DNA from 3 places in the uncultured Umboniibacter sp. genome. Region 1 is predicted to be linked to each of the others. Evidence: predicted binding sites of a transcription regulator. Region 1 holds the regulator's gene; each other region holds the start of a gene.
What was found. Region 1 encodes sigma-54, which starts transcription at its own class of promoters, with help from an activator protein. Its sites were predicted from a motif close to TGGCACANNNNTTGCNNT; they were not measured.
Positions count from the first base shown of each region.

Region 2: a site for sigma-54 is predicted at 1,775-1,792, ahead of fliD (flagellar filament capping protein FliD). Genes of this name have one in related genera too.
Region 3: a site for sigma-54 is predicted at 3,705-3,722, ahead of flgB (flagellar basal body rod protein FlgB). Genes of this name have one in related genera too.

Region 1 covers NZ_CANMGY010000003.1:213,217-219,139, forward strand. Annotated here, with positions in the region: gene Q0698_RS05815 (KpsF/GutQ family sugar-phosphate isomerase) at 1-842, shown strand, start outside; gene Q0698_RS05820 (HAD-IIIA family hydrolase) at 842-1,360, shown strand; gene lptC (LPS export ABC transporter periplasmic protein LptC) at 1,351-1,926, shown strand; gene lptA (lipopolysaccharide transport periplasmic protein LptA) at 1,895-2,410, shown strand; gene lptB (LPS export ABC transporter ATP-binding protein) at 2,414-3,139, shown strand; gene Q0698_RS05840 (RNA polymerase factor sigma-54) at 3,170-4,654, shown strand; gene raiA (ribosome-associated translation inhibitor RaiA) at 4,821-5,120, shown strand; gene Q0698_RS05850 (PTS sugar transporter subunit IIA) at 5,133-5,585, shown strand; gene rapZ (RNase adapter RapZ) at 5,634-5,923, shown strand, end outside.
Region 2 covers NZ_CANMGY010000009.1:69,388-75,310, reverse strand. Annotated here, with positions in the region: gene fliS (flagellar export chaperone FliS) at 1-325, opposite strand, end outside; gene fliD (flagellar filament capping protein FliD) at 337-1,755, opposite strand; gene Q0698_RS10820 (flagellin) at 1,954-3,156, opposite strand; gene Q0698_RS10815 (sulfotransferase) at 3,227-4,945, opposite strand; gene Q0698_RS10810 (flagellar biosynthesis protein FlhA) at 4,950-5,923, opposite strand, start outside.
Region 3 covers NZ_CANMGY010000009.1:43,288-49,210, reverse strand. Annotated here, with positions in the region: gene flgG (flagellar basal-body rod protein FlgG) at 1-239, opposite strand, end outside; gene flgF (flagellar basal body rod protein FlgF) at 249-980, opposite strand; gene Q0698_RS10685 (flagellar hook-basal body complex protein) at 995-2,242, opposite strand; gene Q0698_RS10680 (flagellar hook capping FlgD N-terminal domain-containing protein) at 2,257-2,901, opposite strand; gene flgC (flagellar basal body rod protein FlgC) at 2,904-3,320, opposite strand; gene flgB (flagellar basal body rod protein FlgB) at 3,323-3,673, opposite strand; gene Q0698_RS10665 (ketoacyl-ACP synthase III) at 3,906-5,024, opposite strand; gene Q0698_RS10660 (HIT family protein) at 5,094-5,501, opposite strand; gene uvrA (excinuclease ABC subunit UvrA) at 5,498-5,923, opposite strand, start outside.

The DNA.
Region 1 (5,923 bases):
GTTCAGGAAGAGTTATTGTCACGGGCATGGGTAAGTCTGGGCATATTAGCAAGAAGGTTGCAGCAACATTGGCCTCAACAGGAACGCCCGCATTCTTCGTTCATCCCGCTGAAGCCAGCCATGGTGATTTAGGCATGATGACGGAAAACGATGTAGTCCTAGCGCTAAGCAACAGCGGCACCACCGCTGAAGTCGTTTCACTACTACCCCTAATCAAACGCCTGGGGATAAAGCTTATTAGTATCACTGGCAACCTAAATTCCACCCTCTCACTGGCCGCGGATGCTCCACTAAATAGTGGTATAGATACCGAAGCATGCCCGCTCAATCTAGCGCCTACCTCTAGTACTACCGCACAGTTAGTGATGGGTGACGCCTTGGCAATCGCCCTGTTAGAAGCTAGGGGTTTCAGCGCTGAGGATTTTGCCTTTTCTCACCCCGGTGGAGCACTGGGACGTAAGCTACTATTAAAGGTCAGCGACGTGATGCATAACCGCGACGATTTACCGGTTTGTTCACCAGCGACCTCAGTGAAGGACGCGCTGTTCGAAATCACCAGTAAGGGACTTGGCATGACCCTAGTACTTGACGAGGGTAAGCTGCAAGGGATCTTCACCGATGGAGATCTGCGTCGCGCGATGGATCATTATGACCGAGTCATGCCGGTGGCGTTGGCGGAGGTAATGACTACAGAATGTAAGACCGTTGCTCCAAATATGCTCGCCGCCGAGGCGCTGTGCCTCATGGAAGACTGGCAAATCACTAGCTTAGTGGTAACGGAAGGTGGTCAGGTGGTTGGTGTTGTTCATCTTCATAGTCTTCTGAAAGCAGGAGTAGCCTAATGAGCGCAACTGATCTTGCCAAGGATATCTGCTTCGTCGTGACCGATGTTGACGGCGTTCTTACCAACGGACAACTTATGTTCACCGCTCAGGGCGAGCAGTTTAAAAACTTCAACACCCTCGATGGCCACGGCATCAAGCTACTTCAGTCGGAAGGCATTGAAGTCGCAATCATCACCGGCAGAACCAGTGAGATGGTGCTTAAACGAGCGACCGATCTCGGAATCAAGACAATTATTCAAGGCCGTGAGGACAAGTGGATTCCCCTTCAGGAAATGCTAGCCGAGCGTAATTTGCAACCTAAGCAAGTTGCTTATGTTGGTGACGATTGGCCTGACCTGGCCTGCATTCGCCGCGTGGGCCTAGGTGTTGCGGTCGCCAATGCCGACGAAGCCGTTAAAGCCCATGCAGATTATATTACCGAGCGCCGCGGTGGCGAGGGTGCATTTCGCGAAGTCGCTAGCTTGATTTTAAAAGCTCAAGATCGCTATGACAGAGTCCTGGAAAAATGGTTGTAATAAGTCATCGTGGCAGAGTAGTCGGCGCGTTCTTAGCTGCTTGTGCCGTTATCTATGTACTATTGATTGCCAATCAATCTGAACCGGCCCTGCCCGCTCCTACTGAACAGGTTCCACCTTCATTGTTCTTAGTCAATGCGGAGGTTCGTCACTACTCGGATTTGGTCGGCAACTTAGAATGGCAGCTAAACTCCCCTGACTTAAAGTATTTTGAAGTCACTGAATTAATGATTGCTGAGCAACCTACTATGCGCTTACTTGGGCAAAAAAATCTTAGTCCATGGGAAGTCCAAGCAGGAAGAGCTGCATTCCACCGTCGTGATGACATGATTCGCCTTAACCAGCAAGTTAAGCTTTTTCAGCAACTTAGCGACGGTGAATACCAATTGATTGAAACCGCCCGAATTGATTACTATCCTAACGAAGCATTCGCTCAAGCTATTTATCCAGTGACTATCGATAGTCACGCTGGAAAGTCTCGTGGCGACCGCCTCAAACTATGGCTCGCACGCGAGTATTACGAACTCCAAGGCAATGTTGAAACCTATTATGAACCTACTCGCTAACGCCATTTTATTAATCGCGGCTTTTGTTTTGCTTTTACCTTCTAATGTTCATGGACTTCCCGAGGACAGAGCCAAGCCAATCGAAATGTCCTCCGAGGATTTTGCGCAGGACCTTGCGCGCGGGATTACTTCCTACATAGGTAGCGCAAAGATTACCCAGGGTGCACTAATCATAGAAGCTGGGCGCATTGATGTATTCTACAAAGATGGCAAAATTCTCCGAGTTGTAGCGATAGGTCCGCCAGCAACTTTTCGAGACAATCCTTCAGAAGAAGTGGGACCGGTATATGCCCAAGGTAATCAAGTTGATTACGACCTACTTACTAACATCGTAGTAGTGACCGGTGATGCGTTATTCAGTAACAACGCTTCCGAAGTTTCTGCTAATAGTATCGAATTCGATCTTGAACGCGGTGCAGCCAATGCCTCAGGTAGCGTCCGACACGTTATCCAGCCGCCTACTGAAGACACTGACGAGGATTAATCAATGGCCATCCTAAGTGCCCAGCATCTTGCGAAAAGTTACAACAAGAGACCGGTTGTTATTGATGTATCCATAGAAGTCGCTAGTGGCGAAGTCGTCGGGCTGTTAGGCCCGAACGGCGCAGGAAAAACCACCTGTTTCTACATGATTGTCGGCCTTGTCCCCTCGGACAAGGGAACCGTCAAACTTGATGAGCTTGATATTACTCAGCAACCGATGCATGGCAGAGCAATTTCGGGCATCGGCTATTTACCGCAGGAAGCCTCTATTTTCCGTAAGCTTACTGTGAGTCAAAATATTCTCGCTATTTTAGAAAATCGAGCCGATCTCACGCAAATCCAACGACGTGAGAGAATGAATGAACTGCTCGAAGAATTCAGCATTACGCACATCAAAGATGCCATAGGGATAGCTTTGTCTGGCGGCGAGCGCCGACGAGTTGAAATTGCCCGTGCACTGGCGATGGAACCAAAGTTTATCCTTCTTGATGAGCCCTTTGCTGGGGTTGACCCTATCTCAGTTAATGAAATCATGTCCATTATTGAGCACGTCCGTTCAAAGGGGATCGGCATCCTAATTACCGATCACAATGTTCGTGAAACCTTGGCAATTTGTGAACGAGCCTACATTGTGGGTGGTGGCCATATCATTGCACATGGCGGCAAAGACGATATCCTGAACAACGCGAAGGTAAAAGAGCTTTATCTTGGTGAAAACTTTCAGTACTAGCGTTGGATATTCCCTCATGGATGGTTTGTCATGAAACAGAGTTTACAATTAAAGACCAGCCTCAAGATGACCATGACACCGCAGCTTCAGCTGGCGGTGAAAGTCCTACAACTATCTACACTTGATCTTCAGACTGAGATTCAAGACACGCTAGATCGCAATCCACTGTTAGATCTCGAAGACAACAACCCTATCCTGCCTTCAGAGAGCAATTCACTGAGCAACGAACAGCGCGATGAGGATCCATCAGCTAGCTATGAATTGGAACAATCCACCGCTGAAGCTAAATGGGAAAAAGATATCCCAAGTGAAATGCCTGTCGACAGCCAATGGGATGAGGTATATTCCGGCGGCTCAGCTAAGACTTCGAGTGATAATGATTTTGATTTTCTCGCTAATCGTACTCAAGAAAGTAGCTTACAGGATCACCTCAGCTTTCAATTGGAGATGAAACCGCTGTCCGTACGCGACCGACTAATCGGCGACTACCTAATTGATAGCATCAATTCGAATGGGTGGCTTACTGCAGAACTTAGCTCCATCACTGAAGACTTAAATACCCACGAAGAACCCGAGAACGATGAATTCGAAATTGATGAAATTGAAGCAATACTGCATCTAATCCAAAGCTTCGATCCGATCGGAGTGGGTGCCAGAGACCTTGGGGAGTGCATCGCTCTTCAGCTAGGAGAAATGGACGGAGAGCACCCTACAGTTGCCAGAGCTATCGTCATTGCTCGTTCGCATATGCCGGCAATTCTAAAGCAGGACTTCAAAAAACTCGCAAAATTATTAAGATGCTCCGAAGGTGAACTCGATTTATCTATTGATTTGATTCAAAAGCAAAACCCACATCCCGGTGATATCTTTTCAGAGACAGATTCAGAATATGTCATTCCTGACGTACTCGTGTCGCTTCGAAAAGATCTCTGGCATGTCGAGATCAACCCGGAGGTAGCACCAAGACTTTGCGTTAATCGTGAGTACTCCGCGCTGATTAAACGTGGTGATGTGAGTGACGACAATAAGTTTCTCCGAGAAAATCTCCAAGAGGCGCAATGGTTTATAAAAAGCGTTGAAAGCCGTTTTGATACCCTCTTCAACGTGGCATCGGCCATTGTTGAGCGCCAGCGAGCATTCTTCGATTATGGTCCTGAAGCAATGAAGCCAATGGTTCTCGCCGACGTGGCAGAGGAACTCGGCCTTGCGGAATCTACTATCTCGCGCGCAACTGCGGGCAAGTATATGCTAACTCCAAGAGGCGTTTTTGAACTCAAGTATTTCTTCTCGTCTCATGTTTCATCGGACAGCGGCGACGCTACCTCAGCAACAGCAATTAAAGCATTTATCAAGAAGCTTGTTGCGAGCGAGGCGCCAAATAAACCTTTATCCGATGCAAAACTGATGGCACTTTTAGAAGCAGATGGTGTCAAAGTAGCAAGAAGAACTGTGGCGAAATATCGTGAAGCTATAGGTATTGCACCGTCAAGTCAGCGGAAACGTCTCAAATCATAGAATTTTTCCCACAGTTTGTTGAAAATCTATTACCTTTAAATAATGGAGAGTCATTATTTTTTCAGACGGTTTGCAGCGAAGACAGCCCGCCAAATCCGTCAATAGAAGGGGTTCTTTCCCCAGGCTGTTCTCTTAATCGATAGCAATACGAAGAGGGTCAATACTTATGCAAGTAAATATCGCTGGACACCAACTTCCTCTCACCGACGCCATTCGCGCTCATACCATGTCAAAACTCGAAAAGCTTGAACGCCATTTTGACAACATCCATAATGTAAATGTGACATTTAGTGTTGAAAAGAACGGTCAAAAAGCGGAAGCTACCTTACATGTTCTCGGAGAAGACATTCATGCAGAGAGCGTTGAGGATGATCTTTACGTAGCGATTGACCATATGGTTGATAAGCTTGACCGACAAATTCTAAAGCACAAGGAGAAAGGGATTGCCGCAAGACGCCAAGGCTGATCCCACGCCATCATGGAGTTAGCACATCTTCTAACCCCTGAAACAACCCGAGCACACGCTCGGGTTAGCAGTAAAAAAACCTGCCTAGAACTGGTTGCTAAGATTGCTTCTGATTCACTTGGAGTCAGTGATTCAGAGCTTTTTAAGGCACTCTTTGAGCGTGAGCGACTGGGCAGCACTGGTCTCGGAAACGGCATTGCCATTCCGCATTGCCGAATTTCAAACTGTCAGAATATTATAGGCGTCCTACTGACGGTAGAAACCCCAATAGACTTCGACGCTCCCGACAATCTCCCCGTTGACGTCGTGTGTGCACTCATCGCGCCCAGGGAGGCCACATCAGCTCACTTGCAGGCGCTTGCAGCGATTGCTGAGCGCTTTAATGATGAAAAGTTCGTCGATCAACTTCGTCAAACAAGCAGCACAACCCAACTTTATGAGTTCGTAAACGGAAGTCTTAGTTAAATACTGAACACAAGCATGCTTTCAGAAAAAACCTAGAGGGAACTGAAGATGACTGCGCCAACGCAGCTAATAATCGTAACCGGTCGCTCCGGGTCTGGAAAGAGCCAAGTACTCAACACCTTAGAGGACAACGGCTTTTATACGGTCGATAATCTTCCCGCATCTCTGATTCCTGATCTAGTTGATAAGGTTAATCAAAACAATGACGTTTTCAGAGGCATTGCCGTTGGCATTGATGCCCGTAATAGCCGTAGTGAAATTGCACGATTTGGCACCATTGTCGAGTTACTTAAACAACTCAAAATTCAAGTCCGCATTATCTTTTTGGACGCCAGCAC
Region 2 (5,923 bases), on a different contig from region 1:
CCTTGAGGGCTTTCAGATCGCTATCAATAGAAGCCTTAAAGACCTGTTGGCTGCTGTACTGATAGAGTGCAGATAAATCCTTTCTAAGGGTGGCATCGGCATCGTCATTGAGAGCTGATTCAAGACCTTCGATAATCCGCATCGCTCGGTCCACCGATTGAGCTTTCAGGTCGAAGGAGTTTTCTTCGATGAATTTACCAATCTTTGGTAGCTCATCTAACACCGCATCAATCAGCATCACCATTAACTCCTCGGGGGAGGCTGAGGCAGCTCGGGCATCCACATTAACGGCCTGATAGTGCTGGTAACCCTGAGTGTCTAACATGATGCCTCTCCTTAGAAAGCGAATAAACCGGAGGTGGAATTCATCTGGTCAATAACCGCATTTAAACTCGTAAATTGCTGCAAATAACGTTGATACTGTCGCTCATATTGGTTATCCAAGTTCAATAACTTCTGATCAATGAGGTCGAGTTGTTGTTGAGTGTAGTCAAGCTTAGATTGAACGGAGCCAGTAATTCCGGTGAAGGAGCTCACAATCTCGTCGACTTGGTCGAGAAGCCCGTTGTCAGCTTTAAGTATGGCATCGAATATGTCGGGCGTTTGCTCATAGGTTTGATCGAATCGACTACTGTTGATCAGCATTTCTCCCGTGGAGTCAATTTCTAAGCCCACACTGAACAGCGTAGAGCCGCTGTACTCGCTGCGAAACTGATTACTGATTTGTCGCTTCATTGATTTCACTGCGGCAAAGTCTGCGAGTGAACCACGCTCTGATTCCTCGCCGCCAGAGGCTAGTAGGAAGTCAAAGTTGTCCATGAGCGAGTTATAGCTCTCGACAATATTATTAAGCTTGCTTCGGGTCGCAGATTTATCTGCCGCGACAACCAGCTCAACGGTCTCATCGCCGCTGGACATGGCTTGTTTTAGAGTAATTGATACGTCATCAAAGACATTTTCAAAGGTGTTAGTTTCGCTCTCTAACGTCAGGCCAGTGAGTTCGTTGCCAAGCTTCATGATGGCATTCTGGGGGGCAGCTAACTGACTACTGTTATTCATGGAGAAGAGTGATTGAAGCCAGTCATTAGCAGCGGGGTCTGGGTCTAGGCCATCCTCAGTGAAGCTATTTAGGAGGTTGGCATCCTCTCCCGAAATTTGACTACTCGTCATTAATGAAAGTTGTCCGTTCGAGTTGACCAAACTTAAGGTGACGCCCGGATTAGCTGAGCTGCTATTGATAAAATCTACCAGGTCTTTAAGGGTTGAAGACGGCGGCAGGTCCGAGGCTAGGTCTACGGTTAACGGGTCGATTGGGGCGCCATCGATATCAGTTCTTGAGCTACCATTGGCATCATTTAAAGCAATTGAAATAATCCCAAACTCGGGCAGCAGCGAGCTTCCAGATATGGAGTTGCCAGCGCCGTCAACGGCGGTCGTGGTATTAGCGATGGTATGACGTTGAGCAAGTTGTTGGGAGAAAATTTCATAGCTTGTTTCGAGGGCATTTTCACCTACCTCTACCTCGAAGAAGCTTGGATTGGAGATAATCGCAGAGCTACTCAGTAGAGGGGAACTATCGTCACGGATAGCGGCGAGACTTGATTCAAAGCTAGACAGAGCGGTTTTAAGTGAGCCCAAACCCACCCGCTGGTCATCGATACGGTCAGTCCTTTCGTTATACCGCTCCCTAGAAGCTGAAACCTCAAGGGTCGCAAATTGTGCTGCAAGCGCAGCAGCGTCTACTGTATTAAACATAGTAACCTCCGATGAATCAAAAGCAATTAGTGTGCCAATCATGAAAGTTGAGGAGAGATCGGGGCTTAAGGAGCATTTTCCTTTAACCGTTGCCTTGTCGATCAAAAATGCGGAAGAATTATTCCTCTATTTTGCTTCCGCTTACGGAAAAAGCCCCCTACGGAGTAAGGGGCTTTCGAGGAGGATCAAGCGACTGAATTATCGTAGAAGTGATAATGCCAACTGAGAGCTTTGCCCAGTCTGACCAAGCATAGATGTGCCTGCTTGCATCAATAGCTGATACTTGGTTAGGTTGGCGGACTCTTTAGCGAAGTCGGCATCCATGATGCGTCCTCTAGAGGTTTCGATATTAGTTTCCTGGTTAGCCAAGTTAGACATGGTGTAGCCCAGACGATTGATCTTTGAACCGATATCTGACTGAAATGAGCTGACCGTTTCGAGTACCGTAGACATGGTGTCAATCGCACCACGAGCAGAGGTCAAGTCGCTAATCTTGCCAGCGTCACCCGAGACTAACGCCCCTGAACCAGTCCAAACACCAGTGCCTACTGCCCCTAGCGCTGTCACTTCGGCCGTGTTACCGGCACCCCATTCGCCATTCGTGGCGTTGTACTCAACGTCGCCACCCACGACACCGAATTGAGTTCCATCTGTGCCAGAGAATGCGGTACTGACGTCAACCCAGTCGCCCGAGGCTGATCTATATTCGATGGTTGTGCCGTTATCCTCACTACGGATACGGTCCGTAATATCACTATAAGCCGCAATAGTGGTCGTAGCGGTTCCTGTTCCTGAACCATCGATATCTACTGTAACCGCAGCAGTCGAAACCACTTTGTTACCTGCAGAGCTGCTATAGACCGATTTAAGTGCGTCCACATTGCTACTAAAATCAGCGGTAAGCTGATCAGCCGAACTACCAGACGTACCGACCTGTATCTGAAGTGGGTTCGAGGCATTGTCGAAGAAGGCATTACCGCCATCGTCGAAAATCTTCGCACCACCGTAAGCGGTATTTTTTGTAATCGCTTCGAATTCAGATGCGAGATCCTGAAATTCTTCATCCATCGCATCGCGTTCCGCTTGGCTATTGGTGCCGTTAGCAGACTGCGTCGCCAAGTCCTTCATGCGAAGACCAATATCATTCAACTCGTTCAGCGCGCCCTCGGCGGTTTGCAGGAGAGATACAGCGTCTTGAGAATTTCGCTGAGCAACTGAAAGACCTCGAGCCTGTGACTCTAATCGATTGGCAATCTGTAACCCAGCAGCGTCATCCGCGGCAGAGTTAATACGAAAGCCTGTTGAGAGGCGTTGCATAGTTTGAGTCATCATATTGTTGCTCTTAGCAACCGTATTCTGAGTAAGCAGTGAAGCAAAGTTTGTGTGCAGTGAAAGAGACATAGTCTTACCCTCGTTGTGTTTAAGTAGGAGTCATTTGATTGGCTCTACTGGGGTAAAACGGCCACTTTTTTTATAAGTTAATTATTTTTGAAAATATTTCGATTCTCCGGGCAAGAATACCCAGCGGCTCCTGTAATTGTTGGCGAATAGGGCTCCACGAGTGGATCGCCGAGGTATAGAGTGGTTGTGTGACTTGGTAGAGCGAAGCGGAGGTTACCGCAGATTGCTTGGCATGCTCATTAAAGTGCTTGAAACCGGAATCATAGGGCACCGCGAGGAACTCGAAAAGCTTCGATATTTGTGCTTCTGATTCGCTTACGACATGCTCGTAGGCAACTTCAAGCAGCTCGAATGGATAAAAGGGCTTTAATTCATCGTAGAAGTCCATCACTTCAACATAGCGCTTCGCACACTCATTGATGGTGATGATTTGATTGTTTTCAAATGACGAGATGAAGTTCTGGCGAAAACAGCTGTAAACGCAATCCATGGGGTGCCGAAGACAGACAATGACTTTGGCATCGGGGAAGACTGAGGCAATCAGCGGTAGTTGGTTAATTGCCCAGGGATGCTTATCTACGGGCTGCACTCCATTGGGGATTGCCGACATTTTATGGAGAGTTTCCCAATATCGAGATCGCAGCAGATTTACTTGATCGACCGTTAAGGATGGTAGTGATTCTGGATACTTAAGCCCTAGCTGCTGCTCCATAAATGATCGAACATCATCAATCATCGGTTTTTCATTAATCGTAGTTAATTCGGGGTGTGTATCGATCATTCGCTCCAAGAGAGTGGTGCCAGAGCGCGGGAAGCCGACCATAAATATGGGAGACGGACCGGTTAGTTGGTCCGGAGGAAGAGTCGACTCTACCGCATCGCTTCGGTTGTCAAAGTGCTGATCAACGTCCGCAATTAGATTGCGACAGGGAGTTTCGCCGCGCTTGATCATGCCGTTAATGTTCGCGCGATGGGCCTGGCTGGCGCGAATTAGCTCGTGAAACCCTTGTTCATGCTGCTTCATGGAAATCATGGCATTACCCCGCACATACTGGAGGTAAGGAATCCTGTTAAGTACCTGGATATCTAGCTGATCAATTAATGCAATAGCCTGCGCAAAGTCCCGGCTTGCTACCGCCGATTGGCAGTCGAGGATAGTGAGCTCAAGAGAATTCAGTGAAGCGGCATATTGCGAACGAAGGAAGGCCGCTTGCTCGGATAACTGAGCTCGAATATAGACTTCGATAATCTCCACTCGGCTAGAGCCTGAAAACAGAATATTCCGCTCCTTTATAAGCTGAAAGTAGGTTTCGAGATCAGTTTTATTGTTGAACCGATAAGCAAAACTAATGAGCTTATGAAGGGCTTTAGCGGCCCAATCTGCGTCATTAACGAGCTGAGTTGAAAGCTTTAGTGTGAAGTCCGTAGCGTGAAGTTGCTTCAGCGCATAGTCTAGATATTCGAGGTTTCGCTGTTGATTCGTAGGGTCAATACGAAATGCCTTCGCATAATAGTCTAGGGCTTTCATCGAGTTGCCCACTGCCCGGTTGAAGTCCGCCATGGCTACGAAACATCTGTCTTTTTCGGTTAATGATTCAGCGGTTTGGATCATCTTTGCCATAGAATGATCAAATAGATCACGATCCTTAAGTTTCATCGCAATCGTATTTTGCATTAAGTGCTGTTCGAAGCATGCGGGTAATAATTGACTCAACTCGAGCGCTTTAGCTAGATTGTGACTATCTAAAGCCTGATTGATTTGCTGTAGGACGGCTGAATGACTGGTCATTGATCTACCCCAAGTTTCCGACGATATTAATGTGAAGAGTCTCTGGAATTTCGCGATAACTTAATACCACGAGGCCCTGAGAGAAAATTGACGCATAGCGGGCGATCAGGCCTCTCAAATTTGCCGGAACGAGTAGCACTGGAGGTAGACCTGCCTCACGCATCTGTTGCTTAATAAGCGGCAGATTCTGTTGGAACTGAGTGACAAGATTACTATCAATCGTGAAGTCATCCAGAGGTTGTCCCTCTCGTCTGGCCTGCTGGAGGGCCTCATTGAGCAGGCCCTCCAGCGCGGCGCTCAGTGTAAAGGCATCAATCGAGGATTTCTCTCCATTGACTAATTCGATAATCGTATTTCGTAGTGCAACTCGGACTTCAGCGGCTACCAGGGATGGCTCCTTGGCCTTATCGCTAAACTGAATAAGCGTGGTCGCAATGCGACGTAAATCTTTGATCGGTAATTGCTGCGAGAGCAGGTTTTTAAAAATCTGAAGTTGATCCGAAAACGGCACCTTCTCCGCAAGGGCGTCCGCTAAGCTTGGGCTAATCTGTTGCAGCCTTTCATTTAGGGCGACTACATCCTCATGGTGGAAAATGTCTGCAAGGTGGCTTTTAATGATTTTAGCAACGTGGGTAGAAATGATCGTGGCGTCTTCAACAACCTGATAGCCAAGATTAATGGCATCGGTTCGCTGTTCCTCGGTGATCCAGTACGCTGGGAGTTGATAAGCGGGGTCTTCCGTTAGCTGGCCGTCGATTTCGCCAAGAATATTCGCTCCGGGGATCGCCATGAGTTGGTCAATCTCGAGGGCACCGCCTTCGCGTCGCTCTCCGTTTACGTAAATTTTGTATTCATTTGGTTTGAGGCCTAAGTTGTCACTTATCGAGACCTCTGGAATAAGAAATCCGACCTGGTCTGAGAGGCTCTTTCTCACCCCTTTCAAACGCTTGAGTAGGGGGGCGCCTTGATCGGGGTTGA
Region 3 (5,923 bases), on a different contig from region 1:
ACCTTTTGGGTACCAACGACCCTAACCCCTGAGCCTACTTGAACGCCGGTAGGCAAAGAGTTGGTTGCATCAACTAGGGCGCCAGGCTGGCGCTGGATGTCATAAAAAAGATCTTCGAATACGACTCGGTCACGTTTAAAACCTACGGTATTAACGTTGGCAAGGTTGTTTGAGATTGCAGCCATTTTGGTATCCTGAGCTGCCATTCCCGTTTTACTTACCCACAGTGCATTATTCATAATTCGCTCCTAGCGACTTGCAATCAGTTTGTTGCCGTTCTTAGCAAGTTCATCTGCGGCTCGCATCATCTTGAGCTGCATTTCGAAATTTCGTGTCAGACTCATGACGTCCACCAGTTCAGTGACAGGAGATACGTTCGACTCCTCAACAAACCCAGACACCACCATTACGGTTGGATCTACTGGGATTTCTCCTCCATTTCGGGCCTCAATAAGGCCATATATATCCTTGGTCAGCTCGCCGGCCGGTGGATTGACCATCTTCAATTGGTCTATTTCGATGATTCCGTCGCCGACCTGAGGTGTAATAGAGATTAAGCCGTTCTCACTCAACTCAAATGATCGGTAAGGGGGGATTTGAATATCACCGTCGAACCCTTGTACTCTAAGACCGCTGAGCATTAGGTAGCCCTGATTATCTAATTCAAAGCTGCCGTTGCGAGTGTGAGCAAGCGTTCCATCTGGACGTTTAAGCGTGAACATCCCTTCACCTTGAATGCCAAAATCGAGATCCCGACCGGTTGTTGTCAGCGACGCAGGGTTGAGATTGATTCCACTGGGCAGGGTGCTTACCAGAGTACGACCCTGGAAGCCCGAACCGCCAATTGAGAACGAGCGGGCTCTTTCCATCTGAGAGCGAAAACCTGCCGTATCAACATTACCAAGGTTGTCAGCTCGAACGGCCTGAGCATCCAACACTCGGCTTGCCCCTGAGGCTGCGGTATAGAGTAAACCATCCATAACTTAGCCCTCGATTACAGGTTCTGGAACAGGGTTTGACTTAGCTGGTTCAGCGTTGAGAGCGTTTGAGCGTTGGCCTGGTAGTTCCGCTGTGCCGAAATCAGACTGACTAGTTCGCCCGTCAGGTTTACGTTGGATGACTCTAAAGTCCCCGACTCGATTTTTCCGAAGGAACCGGAGCTAGGCTGTCCAAAGACAGGATCTCCTGAGGCGAGTGTCTCACTCCATGCGGTACCATTTACCTGACGCAGACCATCTAAATTGGTGAAGTTGGCCAAGGCAATCATTCCCTGCTCGCGAAGCAAACCATTTGAGTAGTTGGCAGATACTAGGCCTTCATTATCAACTGTAACACCGATGAGTTCACCGGAGGCGTAGCCATCGGTCTGGTTCCGAACGACAGAGAATTCGCTACCTAACTGACCCGTCGCGCGGTAACTAACATCGATATCCAAGTTGTTTGCCCCATTTGCTAAAACATAGTTGAAGTTAGTAGTGGGGTCGGGTTGGGTAGGGTTGCCAGCAGCATCAAACATTAGGTTGCCGTCAATTGAGTTGAGTTGGCCATCACTATTGAATTGCAAAATGGCTCCGTTCGCCCCAGTGGTGGGTGAAATTTCGCCATCGACACTGTAATGAACTTGCCATTCATTGGTATTGGTCTTGAGGAAATACTGGGTCAGGGTATGTTCATTACCTAGAGAATCAAACAGCTGAGTTGAGTAGGATGAATGATAGGTTGCCGGGTCCGTTTGGTCGAAATCGTTAGCGACTAAAGGGCTCATTCTAGAGTCAAAATTAGCTTGAAACTCAACCAGCGATGTTTCCTGGGCTACCAAACCTTCACTTCGAATAGTCAGTTCGGATAGCGAACCGAATTCCACGCCGCCGTTCGCATCCAAACCAAATCCCATGACGGAGTTACCTTGAGCGTCCACAAGTTGGTTATTGGCGTTGAGGTTAAAACTGCCGTTGCGTGAATACATCGATTGTCCCTGCCCATCTTTGAGAATGAACAGACCGTCGCCGCTAATTGCTAAGTCTAATTCTTTACCTGTACCAGACATTGAACCAGGTTGACTAAAATTCTGAGAAACGGCAGCAACCTCTACCCCATTAGGTTGAGCTCCCGAGTAAATGGACGAGAACTGAGTGGTCGCGGCGCGATAGCCAGTGGTTGAGACATTGGCAATGTTATTACTAATGTTCGAGATCTGTTTGTCAATCGAGGTTAGACCGCTCAAAGTGATTTGATAGCTCATAATTTATTCCTTCCTTAGATTCCAAATTGAATAAGTTGATACATTGGGACTTCGCCAACGCCATCGACTCGAATACGAGGTTCGCCGCCAGTGGGTGAAAGTTGAACCGATGATACCTGCCCCTTAACGTTGAAACGCATGTCCTGGCGCTCAGGAAATTCCACCATCACTTTACCCGAGAGGCCGAGACTATTAGCTTCGAGGGGGAAGTTAGCGACGCCGTTTCGCATATCTAGAAATGCTTCCTTGGTGTTGCCGTACTGATCGCTAAACACGGCCGTCACCGGAAGCGGTGTTCTGGGGCCGGTGACCGAAACGTCGATAGCAGAATCGTCTAGCTGAAACTGGTTAGTGTTAACAACTACCTGCTTACCCACCAGGTCAGAGACTGCTAATGACTGGAGATTGCCCAGCGTCGCCGTATTACTTTGCATCAATCTATTCAGTGTCTCCGCAGAATCAACTTGGGTGAACTCTGCCAGTTGAGATACATATTCAGCACCATCCATGGGCTCTAACGGGTTTTGATTTTGCAACTGAGCGACCATTAAAGTAAGAAACTCATTCTTAAGGCTATCTCCTGAATTACTGGGAGAAGGTGCCGCAGAGCTCGTTGCAGGTTGATTGATATCAATGGCTGAAAAGGAGGCAAGACTCATAGTTATTTCCCTAAGCTAAGTAAGCTTTGTTGCATCATTTTGACGTTGCTCATAATTTCTACGCCCATTTCATAGCTCCGAGTCGCGGACATCATATCGGCCATTTCGGATACCACTTCGATGGGGCTGTAATAGACAAATCCCTGTTCATCAGCGTTAGGGTTGCCAGGCTCGTATCTTTTTTCTGGGGGAGTTTCCATCTCTACGACATCCACAATGGCTACTTGCGCTGAGGAGGAAGGTTGGCTAGATGCATTATCGTAGACAGCCGCAAAAACGGGCCGAAGGCCTCGATAAACACTATTTGGATCGGCAGACATTGAGTCGGCATTAGCCATATTCGACGCGGTGGTGTTGAGTCGAATTGTTTGTGCAACCAGCGATGATCCCGCTATGTCAAAGACGTTTTGAAGTGACATAATTAACCTGCCTCGAGTACTTTCTTGATGCCGCTGAGTTTCATATTGAAAAACGTGAGTGACATTTGGAAATCCATTTGATTCTCTGCAAACTTAGCTTGCTCTACACCCAGCTCCACCGTGTTTCCGTCACGAGAGTTCTGCTGAGGAATACGATAGCGATATTCCTGTTCAATCCGCTGCTGCAAAGAGATGTCCCGGTTAGTCGCTGAAAACACATCCTTAAATTCTACGTCCTTTGCGAGATAGCCAGGAGTATTCACGTTGGCCAAGTTGCTGGCTAATACTTCGGTTCGAGCTACTCGAAAACGAAGGGTCTGTTCATTAAAAGCAAAAGCTTGATCAATATTCATGCAAGAACTCCACGTATTCTTAAGTGGAGCAAAAGCAAAAGCTATGCCAACAATGTGAAAACCCCTATTTTGTTAGCGATTAGTGATTATGAGTGTGCGTAGGAATACGAATGTCGGCAGAATTTTTCCGCCTTTAACGGAAGTAGGAAGAAGGAAGTAGGAAGTAGGAAGTAGGAAGTAGGAAGTAGGAAGTAGGAAGGAAGGCCGATCGGCCTTCCTCGAGGTTTGTGGCTTAGTAGACTGCTACCAACTCGTTGTTGTTAGCCTTACGCGCTGCTTTCGCGGCATTCTTAATGGTTCGCATTTCATTCACCAGCTCCAAAGCCGTTTTCTCGCAGGGCGCCAGCTCAGCATCGCTTTCAGCTAGTGGCGAAACGCGTTGACCCCAACGAATAAGGTGTGAGCTCCATGTTAATCCTGCACCGAAAGCAGGCTGAAGTACCAGGTCTCCAGGGTTGACTCGACCTTCTTCAACGGCCTCAATCAATGCAATGGGAGCGGTAGCAGCCGACATATTGCCGTAGCGTTCAATATTGACGAAGACTTTGTCGGCGTCGACGCCTAACTTTTTACCCACGGCTTCAATAATACGGACGTTTGCCTGATGGGGAACAACGAGGTTGATATCCTCAACGCCACAGCCCGCCTTTGCTAGTGTTTCTTTACTGGCTTTGTTCATGCCAGCCACTGCACGCTTAAAGATATCTTGGCCTTCGAAATTCCACTGAACATCGCCTAGCATAATGTTTTGGTTGGTATACTGACCGCCATATCCCAGCACTTTCAGGATGTCACGATGTTCTCCATAACAGCCTAGAGTTTCAGAGATGACACCTTCTTTTTCGTCGGATGCTTCCAGTACCATGGCCGCACAGCCGTCGCCGAACAGTACTGCAACATTGCGGTTCTCCCAATCCATCAGCTTACTGACGACTTCTCCGCCAATGACCAGTACACGCTTAAACACGCCAGATCTAATCATCGCAGTGCCGGTGGTTAGACCGTACATAAAGCTAGTGCAAGCTGTGTTCAAGTCCATACAGGCGGCTCGTGAGGCACCGAGGCGTTTTTGCACGTAGGAAGCCGTATTAGGAGCAAACTCTGAAAAGCTCGTAGAGCCAAATAGAATCATATCGATATCATCTGCTTCTAGGCCAGCGCAAGCGATCGCTCTAGCCGCGGCGACATAGCCCAGTTCACAGAGATCGACATGAGAAATTCGGCGTTCTTTCATGCCTGTTCGTGAGTAGATCCACTCGTCATTAGTATCGAGAAATGTTGCGAGATCGTTGTTATCAAGCACCGCAGGAGGAAGGCATTTCCCCCAGCCGGAAATGGTAGCGTAGGTCATAATTCATCACACCACAGTAGGTAAATTTCGGAGAGTTTAACATACTCTATCCACACCACACGCTAATTGTTATACAAGTCGAAGTTCACGCCAGTAGTTGCAGCGTTCTTGAATAATTTCTGCCGCGGCAGCCTCTCTCGGTGAGTGCCCCCACACGGGGCCGGGCCACGCCGGGTCATCAACTCGACGACCAACAATGTGAAAGTGAAACTGAGCAACGACATTACCGAGGTAGCCAGCGTTGACCTTGTCGCAGTGACGTTGCCCCAGTAGCTTCTCGCTAGCACTATTACAGATTTGTATTAGCTGCTGTTGATAAAGGCTTGGCAGCTCGAAAAGCTCAGTGGCCTCGCTAACTTTAGGCACAAGAATTAACCATTCATAGCGGTGATCGTTCAGTAAGCGAAGTTGAAATGTATTGGAATCCGCAATCAGTACGCTGTCATTCGCCAATCTGCTGTCTAGCTCCCAGCTCATTTTTGCTTCTCCAGCATTGGCTTAAGGAATACGCCAGTATGAGATTTGACAATCTCTGCAACCTCTTCGGGCGTGCCGGTAGCGACAATTTGACCGCCGCCAGAGCCCCCTTCAGGGCCAATATCCACAATATAATCTGCGGTCTTGATGACGTCTAAATTGTGCTCGATGACTACAATCGTGTTTCCGTGGTCACGGAGGCGGTGTAGTACGTGTAAAAGCTGCTTAATATCGTGAAAGTGCAGGCCGGTAGTGGGCTCATCAAGAATATACAGTGTTTGGCCTGTATCGCGCCGTGATAGTTCCTTCGCCAATTTAACACGCTGAGCTTCGCCGCCCGAGAGCGTGGTGGCGGCTTGCCCTAAACGGATGTAGGTAAGACCAACGTCAATTAGCGTCTGAAGACGATTGCGAATTGATGG